DNA from 3 places in the Ramlibacter sp. MMS24-I3-19 genome. Region 2 is predicted to be linked to each of the others. Evidence: predicted binding sites of a transcription regulator. Region 2 holds the regulator's gene; each other region holds the start of a gene.

Region 1 (4,924 bases), 620 kb from region 2:
GCCCTGGAACTGCGGGTCCAGCACCTTCGCCGAGAGCACGTACGAGGCACGGGCGAACACGTCCTCGGGCAGCAGCTTCACGCCTTTGGGCAGCAGCGAATGCAGCTCGATGAAGCTCTTGACCGCGTTGAACAGCCCGTCGCGCAGGCCGCTGTCGTGGGTGCCACCGGCGCTGGTGGGAATCAGGTTGACGTAGCTCTCGCGCACCGGCGCGCCGTCCTCCGTGAAGGCGACGCACCACGCGGCGCCTTCGCCTTCGGCGAACGTCTCGCTCGTCTCGGCGAAGCCCTCGCCCTCGAACATCGGGATCACCGGGTCGGCGGTGAGCGTCTGCAGCAGGTAGTCGCGCAGGCCGCCCTTGTACTGCCAGCTCTGCGTTTCCTTGCTCTTCTCGTTGACCAGCGACACCGTGACGCCGGGCATCAGCACGGCCTTGCTGCGCAGCAGGTGCGCCAGCTCGGTCATCGGCAGCTGGCTGGACTCGAAGTACTTCGGGTCGGGCCACACGCGCACGGTGGTTCCCGAGCGCCGATCGCCCTCGGCGGCCTTGCGGATCCTGAGCGGCTCAGTGACGTCGCCGCCGGAGAACACCAGCGTGGCCACCTGGCCCTCGCGATGCGTGGTGACTTCCATCCGCTTGGCCAGCGCGTTGGTGACGGACACGCCCACGCCGTGCAGGCCGCCGGAGAAGCTGTAGGCGCCGCCCTTGCCCTTGTCGAACTTGCCGCCGGCGTGCAGGCGCGTGAACACCAGCTCGATGACGGGCGCCTTCTCCTCGGGGTGCAGGCCGAACGGGATGCCGCGGCCGTCGTCCTCGATGCTGGTGGAACCGTCCCCGTGCAGCGTGACCTTGATGCGCTTTCCGTGGCCGGCGAGCGCCTCGTCCGCGGCGTTGTCCAGCACCTCCTGCAGGATGTGCAGCGGGTTGTCGGTGCGCGTGTACATGCCCGGCCGCTGCTTGACGGGCTCGAGGCCCTTGAGCACGCGGATCGAGCCTTCGGAGTACTCGGTGGAGGGTCGGGTTGCCATGGGAGGCGGATTGTAGTGGCGGGCCCCGGCAGCCACTGGACGGACATCCAGTTCAGCGGGCATTGATGCCAGGACCTCATGAATGCCGGACTTATTTCTCATGGGGACGCGCGCGGATCGTCGGAAGCCCGCCACGGCCTTTCGCTACAGTCGCCGGCATGCAGCCCGCCCGCCTCTCGATGCGCCAGGTCCTTGCCTGCGGCGCCGCCATCGTCACCCTGTCCATGGGCATCCGCCACGGCTTCGGCCTGTGGCTGCAGCCGATCACGCAGGCCCAGGGCTGGACGCGCGAGACCTTCGCCTTCGCGCTCGCGATCCAGAACCTGGCCTGGGGCTTCTTCGGCATCTTCGCCGGCATGCTGGCCGATCGCTTCGGCGCGTTCCGGGTGCTGGTGGTCGGCGCGCTGCTGTACGCGCTGGGTCTTGCGGGCATGGCGCTGTCGCCGAACGCGCCGCTGTTCTCGCTGACGGCGGGCGTTCTGATCGGCGCCGCGCAGGCGGGCACCACCTACGCGGTGGTCTACGGCGTGATCGGCCGGCAGATCGATCCGGCGAAGCGGTCATGGGCGATGGGCGTGGCGGCGGCCGCCGGTTCCTTCGGCCAGTTCCTGATGGTGCCGGTCGAAGGCTTCCTGATCTCCGGGGTCGGCTGGCAGCAGGCGCTGCTGGCACTCGCGGGCGCCGTGCTGCTGGTCATGCCGCTGGCCGCCGGGCTGCGCGAGCCGGGCTTCGCCGCCGGCCGCCACCTCGGCGCGAGCAGACCATCGCCCAGGCGCTGCGCGAGGCCTTCAAGTACCCCAGCTTCCAGCTGCTGATGGCGGGCTACTTCGTCTGCGGCTTCCAGGTGGTGTTCATCGGCGTGCACATGCCCAGCTACCTGAAGGACAAGGGCCTGTCCCCGCAGGTGGCCAGCTACGCGCTGGCGCTGATCGGCCTGTTCAACGTGTTCGGCACCTACATCGCCGGCACGCTGGGCCAGAAGCTGGCCAAGCGCAAGATCCTCGCCTTCATCTACATCGCCCGCGCGCTGGCGATCGCCGTCTTCCTGTGGGCACCGCTCTCGCCGCTGTCGGTGTACGTGTTCGCCGGCGTGATGGGCCTGCTGTGGCTGTCGACGGTGCCGCCGACCAATGCCACCGTCGCGCAGATCTTCGGCGTGGCCCACCTGTCGATGCTGGGCGGCTTCGTCTTCTTCAGCCACCAGATCGGCTCGTTCATTGGCGTGTGGCTGGGCGGCTTGCTGTACGACCGCACCGGCAGCTACGACATCGTCTGGTACATCGCCATCGCGCTGGGCGTGTTCGCCGCCCTCGTGAACCTGCCCGTGCGCGAGGCGCCGATCGCGCGCCACGCACCCCAGCCAGCATGAGCCCGCGGACCGGCAGGCTGGTTGGCTGGATCGCCGTCGCCGGCGTGCTCGCGGCAGTGTTTGCCCTCTACACGCGACCGGGCGTGATGGTCATGCTCGCCGACCAGTTCTGGGCCTGCTTCCGCTGAGCGAGCCGCGCCGGGTCCGGTCGCGCGAGGAGAGAAACAGCAATGAAGATCTACGTGATCACCGGTGCATCCGACGGCATCGGTGCCGAACTGGCGCGCCAGATCGCGAGGCGCCATCGTGGCAACGCGGCGCTGGTGCTGGCGGCCCGCAGCCGGGACAAGCTGGTCGATGTCGCCGCGCAGTGCGAGGCGCAGGGCGCGGCCGCCCTGGCGGTGCCCACCGACGTCGCGCGTGAGGCGGACTGCCGCGAACTGGTCGACACGGCCGTCCACCAGTTCGGCGGGCTGGATTGCCTCGTCAACAACGCCGGCGTGTCCGCGCATGCCCTCTTCGAGGACGTGACGGCCGAGGACCTGCACTGGTACCAGGACCCTCATGGCGGTCAACCTCTGGGGCGCCGTCTGGAAGCCGCCCATGGCGAACTTGGTCGCGCTGTATGCCGTGCGGCCGGGCAGGCCCACCAGGCCGGCCAGCGAGGACACGGCGACGCGATCTGGCCGCGCACCGCCTTCAGGTGGGGCAGGGCGGCATGCGTGCACCCTTCGAAGCCCTGCGCGCCGAGCTCAAGCCCTCGGGCGTGGCCGTTACCGTCGCCTATCCCGGCGTGGTGGCCACCGGCATCAAGCACCACCGCTGGAATGCGCAGGGACGGCCCGGCAACGCACCGGCGCTGAACGAGGACGACGCGATGCCGGTGGAGGAATGCGCGCGGCTGATCCTGGACGGCCTGGACGAGCGGCGGCGCGACGTGGTGATGACCACCCGCGGCAAGCTGGGCCGCTTCCTCAAGCTCATCGCACCCGGCAAGGTCGACGACATGGCGCTGGCCGTGATGTCCACCGCGCCGCGCACGCCATGACAGCTCCGCACGGCACGCAGGAGCCTTCGGACTGGGTGCGGCGCTGGTCGCACCTGGTGCCGGCCGGCGGCCAGGTGCTGGACGTGGCGTGCGGGCACGGTCGGCACATGCGGTGGTTCGCGCAGCGCGGGCATCCGGTGACTGGCATCGACCGCGATCCGGAAGCCGCGGCGGCAGTGCAGCCGCTCGGCCGGGCCATCACGGCGGACATCGAGAACGGGCCGTGGCCCCTCGCTGGCGAGGCCTTCGCCGGCCTCGTCGTCACCAACTACCTGTGGCGGCCGCTCTTCGCCCAGCTGCTGGCCAGCGTGGCCGAAGGCGGCGTGCTGCTGTACGAGACCTTTGCCGAGGGCAACGAGACGGTCGGCAAACCCTCGCGGCCCGATTTCCTGCTGCGCCACGGCGAACTGCTGACCCTGTGCGCCGGCCTGCGCGTGGTGGCGTACGAGGACGGATTCCTCGACGCGCCCGAGCGGTACGTGCAGCGCATCGCGGCCATCCGCGCGCCTTCCGGGAACGGAAGGGCTCGCTACACGCTCTAGGTAGAATCCGCCCTTTCGCGAGCACACCGGCATGACCCCCATCACAGGCAGCATCGTGGCCCTGGCCACGCCGATGCACGACGACGGCAGCGTGGACTATCCCGCGCTGCGCCGGCTGATCGACTGGCACATCGCCGAGGGCACCGACTGCATCGGCGTCGTCGGCACCACCGGCGAATCACCGACCGTGAACGTCGAGGAGCACCAGGAAATCATCCGGGTGTCGGTGGAACAGGCCAACCGCCGCGTGCCCATCATGGCCGGCTGCGGCGCCAATTCCACCGCCGAGGCCATCGAACTCGCCCGCTTCGCGAAGAAGGTCGGCGCCGACTGCCAGCTGCAGGTCGTGCCCTACTACAACAAGCCCACGCAGGAAGGCCAGTACCGGCACTTCCAGGCCATTGCCGAAGCGGTGGGCGACCTGCCGATGGTGCTGTACAACGTCCCCGGCCGCACGGTCGCGGACATGCAGCACGACACGGTGCTGCGTCTGGCCCAGGTGCCCGGCATCGTGGGCATCAAGGAAGCGACGGGGAACATCGAGCGCGCCCAGTGGCTGCTGCGCGATGCGCCGAAGAACTTCTCGATCTACTCCGGCGACGATCCCACCGCCGTGGCATTGATGCTGTGCGGCGGCCACGGCAACGTGAGCGTCACGGCCAACGTGGCCCCGCGCGCGATGCACGAGCTGTGCGTCGCGGCCATCGCGGGCGACGCGCGCAAGGCGATGGCGATCCAGAACCGGCTGATGCCGCTGCATCGCCACCTGTTCGTGGAAGCCAACCCGATTCCCGTGAAGTGGGCGATGGCGAAGATGGGCCTGTGCGGCCCCGCGCTGCGGCTGCCCATGACCCCGCTCACGCCGGCGTTCCATGCGCAGGTCGAGGCCGCGATGCGGTCGGCGGGCGTGCTGGGCTGATGAGGACAATGACGGAATGAACGTGATGCGTATTGCAAAGTTGGGCGCGCTGGCCGCGGCCTGCGCCGCCCTGGCGG
Region 2 (4,924 bases):
GATGTTCCCGTCGGCCCCGCGGAGCCCAGTCCACCTTCCGAGGAGGCGATTCGCCAGGCGGCCCGGCTGCAGGCGATCGAGCGCGACCTGCGCGACATGCGGCAGTTCCTGCAGCGCAGCGATGTGGCGATGCTGCGGCTGCAGACTCAGCTGGCGAAGGCAGAATCCGAGCGGTATGCCAATCCGCTGGTCTACGCCTTGGCTGCCCTGCTGGCCGTCATGGCCGCTCTCCTGGCGTACCTGTGGCGTCGGGCGGCTGTCGCGCGGGATGGCACTGCGGCGAATTGGTGGCACGCACCGAGCGGGGAGCGGTCCGGCCGCCGAGCCGTGCCGGCCAGCGTCGCGCATGTGGCCGGGTCACGAAACGACAAGACAGGCAAGGCAGCCGCCTCACCAGCGAACGCCACCGATTCGGGGGCGGAGGGAGACGCCGAAGGATTGGTTCCATCCGTGCCGCGTGTGCCGCCGGTGGCGTCGCGTACGGACGACTTCCAGACCAGCCAGGGCACCCGGGCGCTGAAGGCGGAAGAACTGCACGACGTCCAGCAGGAGGCGGATTTCTTCTCCTCGCTCGGCGAGTACGACCGTGCCATCGAGGTGCTGCGCGGACATATCCAGGCGCATCCGGAGACGAGTGCGGTCGCCTGGCTGGACCTGGTGGAGATCTACCACAAGCTCGGCCGCCGCGAGGAGTTCGACTGGGTGCGCCGCGAGTTCCAGCGCCGCTTCAATGCCGATGTCCCCACCTTCGACGAGTACAGCCAGGAGAGCGCCGGCATCGAAGCCTATGACAACGCCATGGCGCGCATCGCGGCCCTTTGGCCGGCGCGCCGCGTGCTGGACGTCATCGAGGAATCGATCTTCCGAGGGCCCAGCAAGGACGGCACGCAGGCGTTCAGCCTGCAGGCCTACCGGGAGCTCCTGCTGCTGCATCACATCGGACAGCAGGTGCTGGTGGGCAGCGCCACGCCGCCCTCGGTGTTCGGCGACGCGTCGCCGGCGAGCTCGCATGGCTTCTCGCACACCTCGATCCACCCGCTGTCCACCGGCCTTGCTGCACTCGACCAGCAGCCGGCGACGCAGATCTCCGATTCGCAGCCGGCCACGCTGATCCAGGACCAGCTACCCGACTTCGTCCTGGAGGACCTCGACCTCGACCTGAACCTGGACGAACCTGCTTTCACGCAGCAAGTCGCACCACGCAGCGCGCACTTGCTGGATTTCGACCTGCCCGACCTGATCCAGGCCGACTTGAGCAAGGTGGCCCGCGCCCGCGGCTAGCCCGTGCTGGCCTTCAGCGGCGCACCTGCAAGGCGGCAGGGTTGACCACGTTGGTGGGGTGCCCCTCGATGAAATTCACCACGTTGTCGAACGCCGCGCCGAAGTAGAGCTCGTAGCTTTCCTGCTCCACGTACCCGATGTGCGGCGTGCAGATGCAGTTCTCCATGCGGAGCAGGGCGTGCCCCTGCAGGATGGGCTCGCTCTCGAAGACGTCGACGGCGGCCATGCCGGGCCGCCCGCGGTTCAGGGCTGCCAGCAGGGCGTCGGGTTCGACCAGTTCGGCCCGGGAGGTGTTCACGAACAGCGACGTGGGACTCATGCGGCCCAGGTCCTCGAGCCGGACGATGCCTGCAGTCTCGGCGTTCAGGCGCAGGTGCAGGCTGAGCACATCGCTTTCGCTGAACAATTGCTCGCGGCTTTCCGCGGCGATGAATCCGTCCGCCTCGGCACGCGACCGCGAGCCTTCGCGGCCCCACACCAGCACCCGCATGCCGAACGCCCGGCCGTAGCCGGCCACGAGCTGGCCGATCTTGCCGTAGCCCCACAGGCCGAGCGTCTTGCCCTTGAGCACCATGCCGATGCCGAAGTTGGCGGGCATCGACCCCGACTTCATCCCCGACTGTTGCCAGCCACCGTGCTTGAGCGTCTGGATGTACTGCGGCAGCCGGCGCATGGAGGCCATGATCAGCGCCCATGTGAGTTCGGCTGGCGCCACCGGCGAGCCGACTCCTTCCGTGACCACGATGCCGCGCTCGGTGCACGCATCGATGTCGATATGCGCCCCCGCCTTGCCGGTCTGCGAGATCAGCTTCAGTCGTGGAAGCTTCTCGATCAGCTGGCGCGTGATGTGCGTGCGCTCGCGGATCAGCACGATGACGTCGGCGTCGCGAAGACGCACGGACAATTGGCCTATGCCCTTCACCGTGTTGGTGTAGACCTTCGCAGGATAGGCCTCGAGCCGGGCCGCGGCGCGCAGCTTGCGCACGGCATCCTGGTAGTCGTCGAGGATGACGATGTTCATGCCGCCGATTGTGCCCTGCGTCAGCCGCGGGGATGCCGGGTGGCTGCCGCTAGCATCTCGGCTTTCTGCAAGAACTCCCAGGAGACTTTTGATGGCGATCACGATGTCGTCGGCCAGCCTGCCGATCTTTCGCACCATGCTTGGCAATCTGAGCCACATCCTCGACAAGGCCGTGGCCCATGCGCAGGCCCGCAAGTTCGACCCCGCCGTGCTGACCTCGTACCGCCTAGCGCCGGACATGCTGCCGTTCACGCGGCAGATCCAGATCGCCTGCGATGCCGCCAAAAACGGCGTAGCCCGCATGGCTGGCATCGAGGCGCCCAAGTTCGAGGACACCGAGCAGACCTTCGAGGAATTGAAGGCACGGATCGCCAAGACGCTGGCCTGGCTGGAGACGGTGCCGGCCGAGAAGCTGGATGGCAACGAGACCAGGGAAATCACGTTCCCCGTGGGACGCGAAGCCACCCGGACCATGACGGCCGAGGCTTACCTGAAGCACTGGGCGCTGCCCAATTTCTTCTTCCATGTGAGCATGGCCTACGCCATCCTGCGTCACAACAGCGTGGAGCTCGGCAAGGCCGATTACCTGGCGGGCGCCGCCCGCTGACTGCTGGCTAGGCTGCCGCGGCTTCCAGCGCGGCCAGCCGGTCGAGTTCAGCGCAGACGTCTGCCATGCGGCCCGAGATGACCATGCGGCCGGCTGTACTGGAGGCGTGCCCCGCGTCGACGATGCGCAGGACCCGCAAGGTGCGACTGTCGTGGCGCACCGACGGCCATGCCACATGGCCATGGCCCGCTGCGGTATTCAGCCCGGTGCGCCGGGCCGAAGCGTCGGCCTCGGGCGCGCGAGATACATGCCGGCCGACGGTTTGCCAGAGTGCGCGAAGCGGCCGCAACAGGCCGGCAAGAGTGCACATCCATCCCATGTCTTTTCCTCCTGGAACCTTGCTTGGAACACAGGCGAGATTCAATGAAGCCGGACGGTGCAGGGTGCTGCCGCATGCTGCGCCAGACGCCCGCCACCTGCACCTCCGGTGACGTCACATGAGCATCGTGTTGCGGATCAGGCCGACGGCCAGTCCTTCGATCTCGAAAGGCTCACCGGGCTCCACCACGATGGTGGGGTAGTCGGGGTTTTCCGCATGCAGCTCGATCAGGTGCTTGTTGCGCCGGAAGCGCTTGACCGTGACCTCGTCGCCGAGCCGGGCGACGACGATCTGGCCATTCTTGGCGTCCTTGGTGGCCTGCACGGCGAGCAGGTCGCCGTCCATGATGCCGGCGTCGCGCATCGACATGCCGCGCACCTTGAGCAGGTAGTCGGGCTTGCGCTGGAACAGGCTGCTCTCGACGTAGTAGGTCTGGTCGACGTGTTCCTGCGCCAGGATGGGAGAGCCGGCAGCGACGCGCCCGACCAGGGGCAGGGCGAGTTGCGACAGGCTGGGAAGTGGCAGCGAAAACTGCTTGAAGCGCGACTCGTGAATGGATCGCAGCGCGTCGCCCTTGAGGCGAATGCCGCGCGAGGTGCCGCTGACCAGCTCGATGACGCCCTTGCGCGCCAGGGCCTGCAGGTGCTCCTCGGCGGCGTTGGCCGACTTGAATCCCAGTTCAGACGCGATCTCGGCGCGCGTAGGTGGTGCACCTGTGCGCGCAATTGCGGCCTGGATCAGGTCCAGAATCTGCTGCTGGCGCGCCGTGAGCTTGGGCGATTCGATCATGCGAGGGCTCCTTGGATGGATGCTGGTTGTCCATCCAGTGGCTGTATTTTTAACCAGCTCGTGAGAAAGTGCAAGTGGAAGAAGAAGAACGCGTCGTCGTGCTCGGAACAGGTGGAACGATCGCAGGCTCTGCGAGCTCGGCTGCCGACCACGTCGGCTACAAGGCGGGCCAGGTTCCCGTGCAGCAGCTGCTGACCGGTATCCCAGCGCTGGCGCACGTGTCACTCGTCGCGGAGCAAGTGGCGCAAGTCGACAGCAAGGACATGGGCCCCGCCGTGTGGCTGCCGCTGGCCCGACGCTGCCAGCATTGGCTGGCGCAGCCCCAGGTCACAGGCGTGGTGGTGACCCATGGAACGGACACTCTGGAGGAGACGGCTTACTTCCTGCATCGGGTCCTTGCGCCGGCCAAGCCGCTCGTGCTGACATGCGCGATGCGCCCGGCCACCGCGCTGTCGGCCGATGGTCCGCAGAACATCGCGGATGCGATCGCCGTGGTGCGCACCGCGGGAGCGCGAGGCGTCGTCGCCGTTTGCGCAGGTCGCGTTCACGCGGGTGTCGATGTCCGCAAGGTGCATCCGTACCGGCTCGATGCCTTCTCGTCGGGGGATGCGGGCGTGCTGGGGCATGTCGAAGATGGACGTCTGCGCCAGCTGCGCGACTGGCCGGCGCAGGGCGAGGTGGCCCTGCCCGTGGAGGCGCTGGACACCCGGCACGAGTGGCCGCACGTCGAGATCGTCCTGAGCCACTCCGGCGCGAGTGGACGCGCCGTGGAAGCGCTGGTGCGTGACGGCGTGCAGGGCCTGGTGGTGGCTGGCACCGGCAATGGCAGCGTCCATGCGGCGCTGGAAAGCGCGCTGGTGGCCGCGATGAAGCAAGGCGTTCAGGTTCTGCGCACCACCCGCTGCGC
Region 3 (4,924 bases), 440 kb from region 2:
CTTCGGCGGCAAGGCCACGCCATCGAGGCGACGCAGGTCCAGCGTCCATTCGAGCTCGAGCGCCAGCACGCCACGGTTGCGCGCCTGCAGCCACAGCTGCAGCCTTGAGAGCAGGCGCTCGGCCGCGAGCATCAGGTCCGGCGCGCTGGTCGCCAAAGCCACCAGTTCCGCGTTCAGGTCGAATTCCTCGGGCAGCACTTCCCACGGATAGCTCTCCGGCTGCTCACCGAAGGCAGCATCCACCGCTTCGACCAGCGCGGCGCCAAAGCGCCGCGAGACACCGGCACGCGGCAACGCACGCAACTGGCCCCAGGTACAGGTGCCGGTCCGCTCGAGCACCGCGGCATGCGGGATGGCGGCGGTGAGCAGGTCGAGCGGCAGCGCCTCCGGCAAGGGCCTGGGCGCATCGAGGCCACGCAACTTGCATCGCAGGAGTGCCAGCGCGACCAGCGAGGTGGGCCCCACGGCCCACTGCACCGGCCCGAGATCATCGCGCCCGGATTGCAGCAGCGCCTTCAGCAGCGCCTTGCGCCCCCCGAAGAGGCGCAAGCTGCCGGACACCTCCAGCACGATGGCTTCCTCGACGCGCGCCACGCGGGGCGTGAAGCGCAGCGACCACCAGAGCCAGGGCTGGAGATCGTCGTCAGGGGGCGGCGACAAGGCGATCCAGAACATGCGATCTCCTTTCTTCGGCCGGCGCGGTGACCGGCACTGGGGTCTTGCGTCGGCTGGCCAGCAGCGCGCGCAGCCGGGCCGGGTGCGGGGACAGGTGCAGCGTGTGGTCCAGGGGCGGTCCCTTGCGCTTGAGCACCTGCACCTGCAGGTCGTCGCCGCCCTCCAGCAGCAGCCGCAACGGTGACGGACTGGCCTGCGTGCGCACCTGCGCGGGCCGGAACACGAACAGCAGCTTGCCGTGTTGCCGCGCCGCCAGCTGCAATCGGCGCAGGTCGGGCGACTTGCAGTGCGGCAGCCAGGCGAGCAGCGCGGCCACGTCGGCGCAACGCAGCGACTGCTCGGCCGACCACAGGCGTGCCGCGGCCGCATCGACACGGATCCACAGGAGACGCTCGGCCGGCAGGCCTTGCGCGGCCAACGCGGGGGTGAACGGTGGCAGCGGCGCGCCGACCAGCACGATCGGGCCCGGCTTGGTCGCGACCCACTGCGCCAGGGCCGGCAGCAGCAGTTGCCATGCATGCAGCTCGGGACGGTGCTGCAGCACCTCGACCATGCTGCCCACGGGCCAGCCACCTCCCGGCAGTTGCGCATCGAGCAGCGCATGCCCGCTGGGCACGACCGCCTCCTCGCGGGCGAGGTCGGTGACGCGCCAGACATGCGGGATGGCCAGGTCTGCGGGGGGCGGCATGGAAAGGAAAGGGAACTGCGGGAGCGCTGCGGTACTGTTGATTTATACAGTAAACTGCCGGTGCGGTCTGCAGGTGGCGACGACACCGCACCCGCTCCCTGTGGCATCCTTCCGCCCCTTGTTCCGCCGCTTCGAAACCCTCCTTCCTCCTTATCCGCAACCCGAACCGGCCCTGCCGCCCAAGGGCTTCTTCGCGTTCGTCTGGGCCTGCACCGACGGCGTGCGCGGGTACATCGGCTGGCTCGCGCTGCTCAGCGCCTCGGTCTCGGTGTTCGAGGCGGTGCTGTTCTGGATGCTGGGCCAGATCGTCAACTGGATCGGCCGTGCCCAGCCCGCATCGCTGTGGACCGACCATGGCCCGACGCTGTGGCTGCTGTCCGCGATCCTGGTGGGCAGCATCGTCATCGTCGCGCTGCAGACCATCGTCAAGCACCAGACGCTGGCGATCAACTTCCCGCTGCGGCTGCGCTGGAACTTCCATCGGCTGATGCTGGGCCAGAGCATGGCCTTCTACGCCGACGAGTTCGCCGGCCGCATCACCACCAAGGTGATGCAGACCGCGCTGGCCGTGCGCGAGATGGCCTTCGTCACCACCGAGGTGATCATCGGCATCGGGGTCTATTTCCTCACCATCCTCGGCCTGGCCGCCGGGTTCGACCTGCGGCTCACGCTGCCCTTCCTGGCCTGGCTGGTGTTCTATGGCCTCTCCGTCTGGTACTTCGTGCCGCGCCTCGGACGCGTCGGCAAGGCCCAGGCCGATGCACGCGCGATGCTCACCGGCCGCATCACCGACGCGTACACCAACATCTCGACGGTCAAGCTGTTCTCGCACAGCCAGCGCGAGGCCGGCTTCGCGCGCGCCGCGATGGAGGACTTCCAGAACATCGGCTACCAGCAGATGCGCCTGGTGAGCACCTTCGAGATCGTCAACCACGCGCTGGTGGTCGGGCTGATCCTGGGCGCCACCGGCTACTCGCTGTGGCTGTGGTCGCTGGGCCAGGTCGGGCCCGGCGCCGTGGCGGCAGTCACCGCGATGGCGCTGCGCATCAACGGCATGTCGCACTGGATCATGTGGGAGATGGCCTCGCTGTTCGAGAACATCGGCACGGTGCAGGACGGCATGGGCACGCTCACCAAGCTGCGCGCCGTGGTCGACCAACCCGATGCCAAGCCGCTCGCCGTCACCCGCGGCGAGGTGGTGTTCGACCACATCCGCTTCGGCTATGGCAAGGCGATCCCGGTGATCGACGACTTCACGCTGCGCGTGAAACCGGGCGAGAAGATCGGGCTGATCGGCCGCTCCGGTGCCGGCAAGTCGACGCTGGTGAACCTGCTGCTGCGCTTCCACGACCTGGACGGCGGCCGCATCCTCATCGACGGCCAGGACATCGCGCACGTCACGCAGGACAGCCTGCGGATGCACATCGGCATGGTGACGCAGGACACCTCGCTGCTGCACCGCTCGGTGCGCGACAACATCGCCTATGGCAGCCCCGGCACATCGGAAGCCGAGCTGCGCGCCGCGGCACGTCGCGCGCAGGCCGACGCGTTCATCGAGTCTCTGGCCGACCTGCACGGCCGCAGGGGCTACGACGCCCACGTGGGCGAGCGCGGCGTCAAGCTCTCGGGCGGACAGCGCCAGCGCATCGCCATCGCGCGCGTGATGCTCAAGGACGCGCCCATCCTGCTGCTGGACGAAGCCACCAGCGCGCTCGACTCGGAAGTGGAAGCCGCCATCCAGGCGAGCCTGGACGAGCTGATGGAAGGCAAGACCGTGATCGCCATCGCGCACCGGCTGTCCACCATCGCGGCGATGGACCGCCTCGTCGTGATGGACCAGGGCCGCATCGTCGAGGAAGGCAGCCATCGCAGCCTGCTCGCGCAGGGCGGGCTCTATGCGAAGCTGTGGTCGCACCAGAGCGGCGGCTTCCTCGGCGAGACGGTCGAGGACGAGACCGCGGATGTCTAGGCCCCTCGTTGCCGCCGACTTCGATCACGACTCGCACGTCGTCGCCCGCGCGCTGATTGGCGCCACGCTGCTGGTCGACGGCGTCGGCGGCCTGATCGTCGAGACCGAGGCCTATGACCGTGCGGACCCGGCGTCGCACACCTACTCGGGCCCGACCCCGCGCAACCAGGCCATGTTCGGTCCGCCCGGCCGCGCGTACGTCTACCGCTCGTACGGCATCCACTGGTGCCTGAACTTCGTCTGCCGCGAGGAAGGCCATGGCGCCGGCGTGCTGATCCGCGCGCTGCAGCCCACGCACGGCCTGGACGTGATGCGCGAGCGCCGCGGGTTGCAGGACGAGCGCCTGTTGTGTTCAGGGCCGGGGCGCCTGGGCCAGGCGCTGGCCATCGAGCACGCCATGAACGGGCATCGCCTGGACCGCAAGCCCTTTCGGGTGCTGGCCTCCGATGGCTCGGCGGTCGTGGTGACCGGCCCGCGCATCGGCATCAGCAAGGCGGTGGACGTGCCCTGGCGGTTCGGGTGGGCCGGCTCGCGCTACCTGAGCCAGCCGTTCCGTCAGCGCGACGTGGCGGGCTGAGCCGGGCGGGCGGCGGCCGGCTTCTGCTGGGCTTGCTGGTGGTTCTGTTGCGGCTGTGCCGGCGCAGCGCCCATGGCCCGTGTGTCGTCGCGCGGCAAGCCCGATTCGGCCAGGTTCACCCCGGTCCGCATCGAATCGGGACGCTCGCGCACCATCGCCACGCCGTTGCCCATGTCCGTGTACGGCAGGCCCATGGACTTCGCGGTGCGGATGTCCACCAGCAGTGGCGACTTGCCGTTGGTGGATGCCACGCGCAGGCGGCCCTGCGAAGGGCAGTCGCGGGCGTTGTCGAACGTCATGTGGCCGCCGGGGTACTTCGCGGCCAGTGCTTCGTGCAGCGGCTTGCTCATGTCCACCGGCGCGGCGTCGCCGCTGTAGACGACCTGGTTGTTGCGGTCGTAGACCAGGTAGCAGGCCATCGCCTGGCCGGTGCCCAGGACCAGCATCGCGGCCAGCACGGCATGTGTCGGTTTCATCGAGCACCTCCCTGTGCCACAGCGGCACCGGGCGAATGATGGAACTCCAATGCTGGGCCAGCTTGAAGGAAAAAAAGGCAACCCGCTGTCAGCCGAGGCTGGCGACGGGTTGCAAATCGTCAACGGCTGACAAAACAATGCAGGGTTCAGGACGGCAGCGGGCCGATGCGCTGGATGTCGCCCGACCCGGCGATGGAGCGCTCCACCTTCGGGTCGCCCTGGTAGCGCACCGACCCTGAGCCCGCGATGCTGGCTCTCAGGCTGGTGCGGGCACTGACGGTGGCCAGTCCCGAGCCGGCGATGCTCACCCGGGCCTCGTCGGCGGGCAACGCGGCAGCCGAGACACTGCCGGATCCGGCGACGGACACCTTGAGCGAGCGCGCCTTGCCGGCGAGGTTGGCGCTGCCGCTGCCGGCCATCGAGACGGTCAGCTCCTCGATGTCGGCGCGCTGCAGGGCGATCGACCCGGAGCCACCCACGTCGAGCTTCAGCGCTGCAGCCTTGAGCGCATCGGCGGAGATGCTGCCGGAGCCCCCCAG

The links. Region 2 encodes LexA, which represses DNA repair genes until DNA is damaged. Its sites were predicted from a motif close to ACTGTATNNNNATACAGT; they were not measured.
Region 1: the regulator LexA is predicted to act here: its motif matches at 1,064-1,081, upstream of ACPWT1_RS12725 (DNA topoisomerase IV subunit B).
Region 3: the regulator LexA is predicted to act here: its motif matches at 1,397-1,414, upstream of imuA (translesion DNA synthesis-associated protein ImuA).

Annotation. Positions count from the first base shown of each region.
Region 1 covers NZ_CP190017.1:2,527,186-2,532,109, reverse strand. Annotated here, with positions in the region: gene ACPWT1_RS12725 (DNA topoisomerase IV subunit B) at 1-1,029, opposite strand, end outside; partial or broken gene ACPWT1_RS12720 (MFS transporter) at 1,188-2,398, shown strand; gene ACPWT1_RS12715 (hypothetical protein) at 2,395-2,526, shown strand; partial or broken gene ACPWT1_RS12710 (SDR family NAD(P)-dependent oxidoreductase) at 2,569-2,829, shown strand; gene ACPWT1_RS12705 (hypothetical protein) at 3,057-3,386, shown strand; gene ACPWT1_RS12700 (class I SAM-dependent methyltransferase) at 3,383-3,928, shown strand; gene dapA (4-hydroxy-tetrahydrodipicolinate synthase) at 3,960-4,847, shown strand; gene bamC (outer membrane protein assembly factor BamC) at 4,873-4,924, shown strand, end outside.
Region 2 covers NZ_CP190017.1:3,150,344-3,155,267, forward strand. Annotated here, with positions in the region: gene ACPWT1_RS15720 (type IV pilus assembly protein FimV) at 1-1,281, shown strand, start outside; gene ACPWT1_RS15725 (D-2-hydroxyacid dehydrogenase family protein) at 1,295-2,302, opposite strand; gene ACPWT1_RS15730 (DUF1993 domain-containing protein) at 2,394-2,909, shown strand; gene ACPWT1_RS15735 (hypothetical protein) at 2,917-3,228, opposite strand; gene lexA (transcriptional repressor LexA) at 3,343-4,017, opposite strand; gene ACPWT1_RS15745 (asparaginase) at 4,086-4,924, shown strand, end outside.
Region 3 covers NZ_CP190017.1:2,712,531-2,717,454, reverse strand. Annotated here, with positions in the region: gene ACPWT1_RS13610 (Y-family DNA polymerase) at 1-675, opposite strand, end outside; gene imuA (translesion DNA synthesis-associated protein ImuA) at 644-1,363, opposite strand; gene ACPWT1_RS13600 (ABC transporter ATP-binding protein) at 1,482-3,332, shown strand; gene ACPWT1_RS13595 (DNA-3-methyladenine glycosylase) at 3,325-3,909, shown strand; gene ACPWT1_RS13590 (hypothetical protein) at 3,888-4,385, opposite strand; gene ACPWT1_RS13585 (head GIN domain-containing protein) at 4,532-4,924, opposite strand, start outside.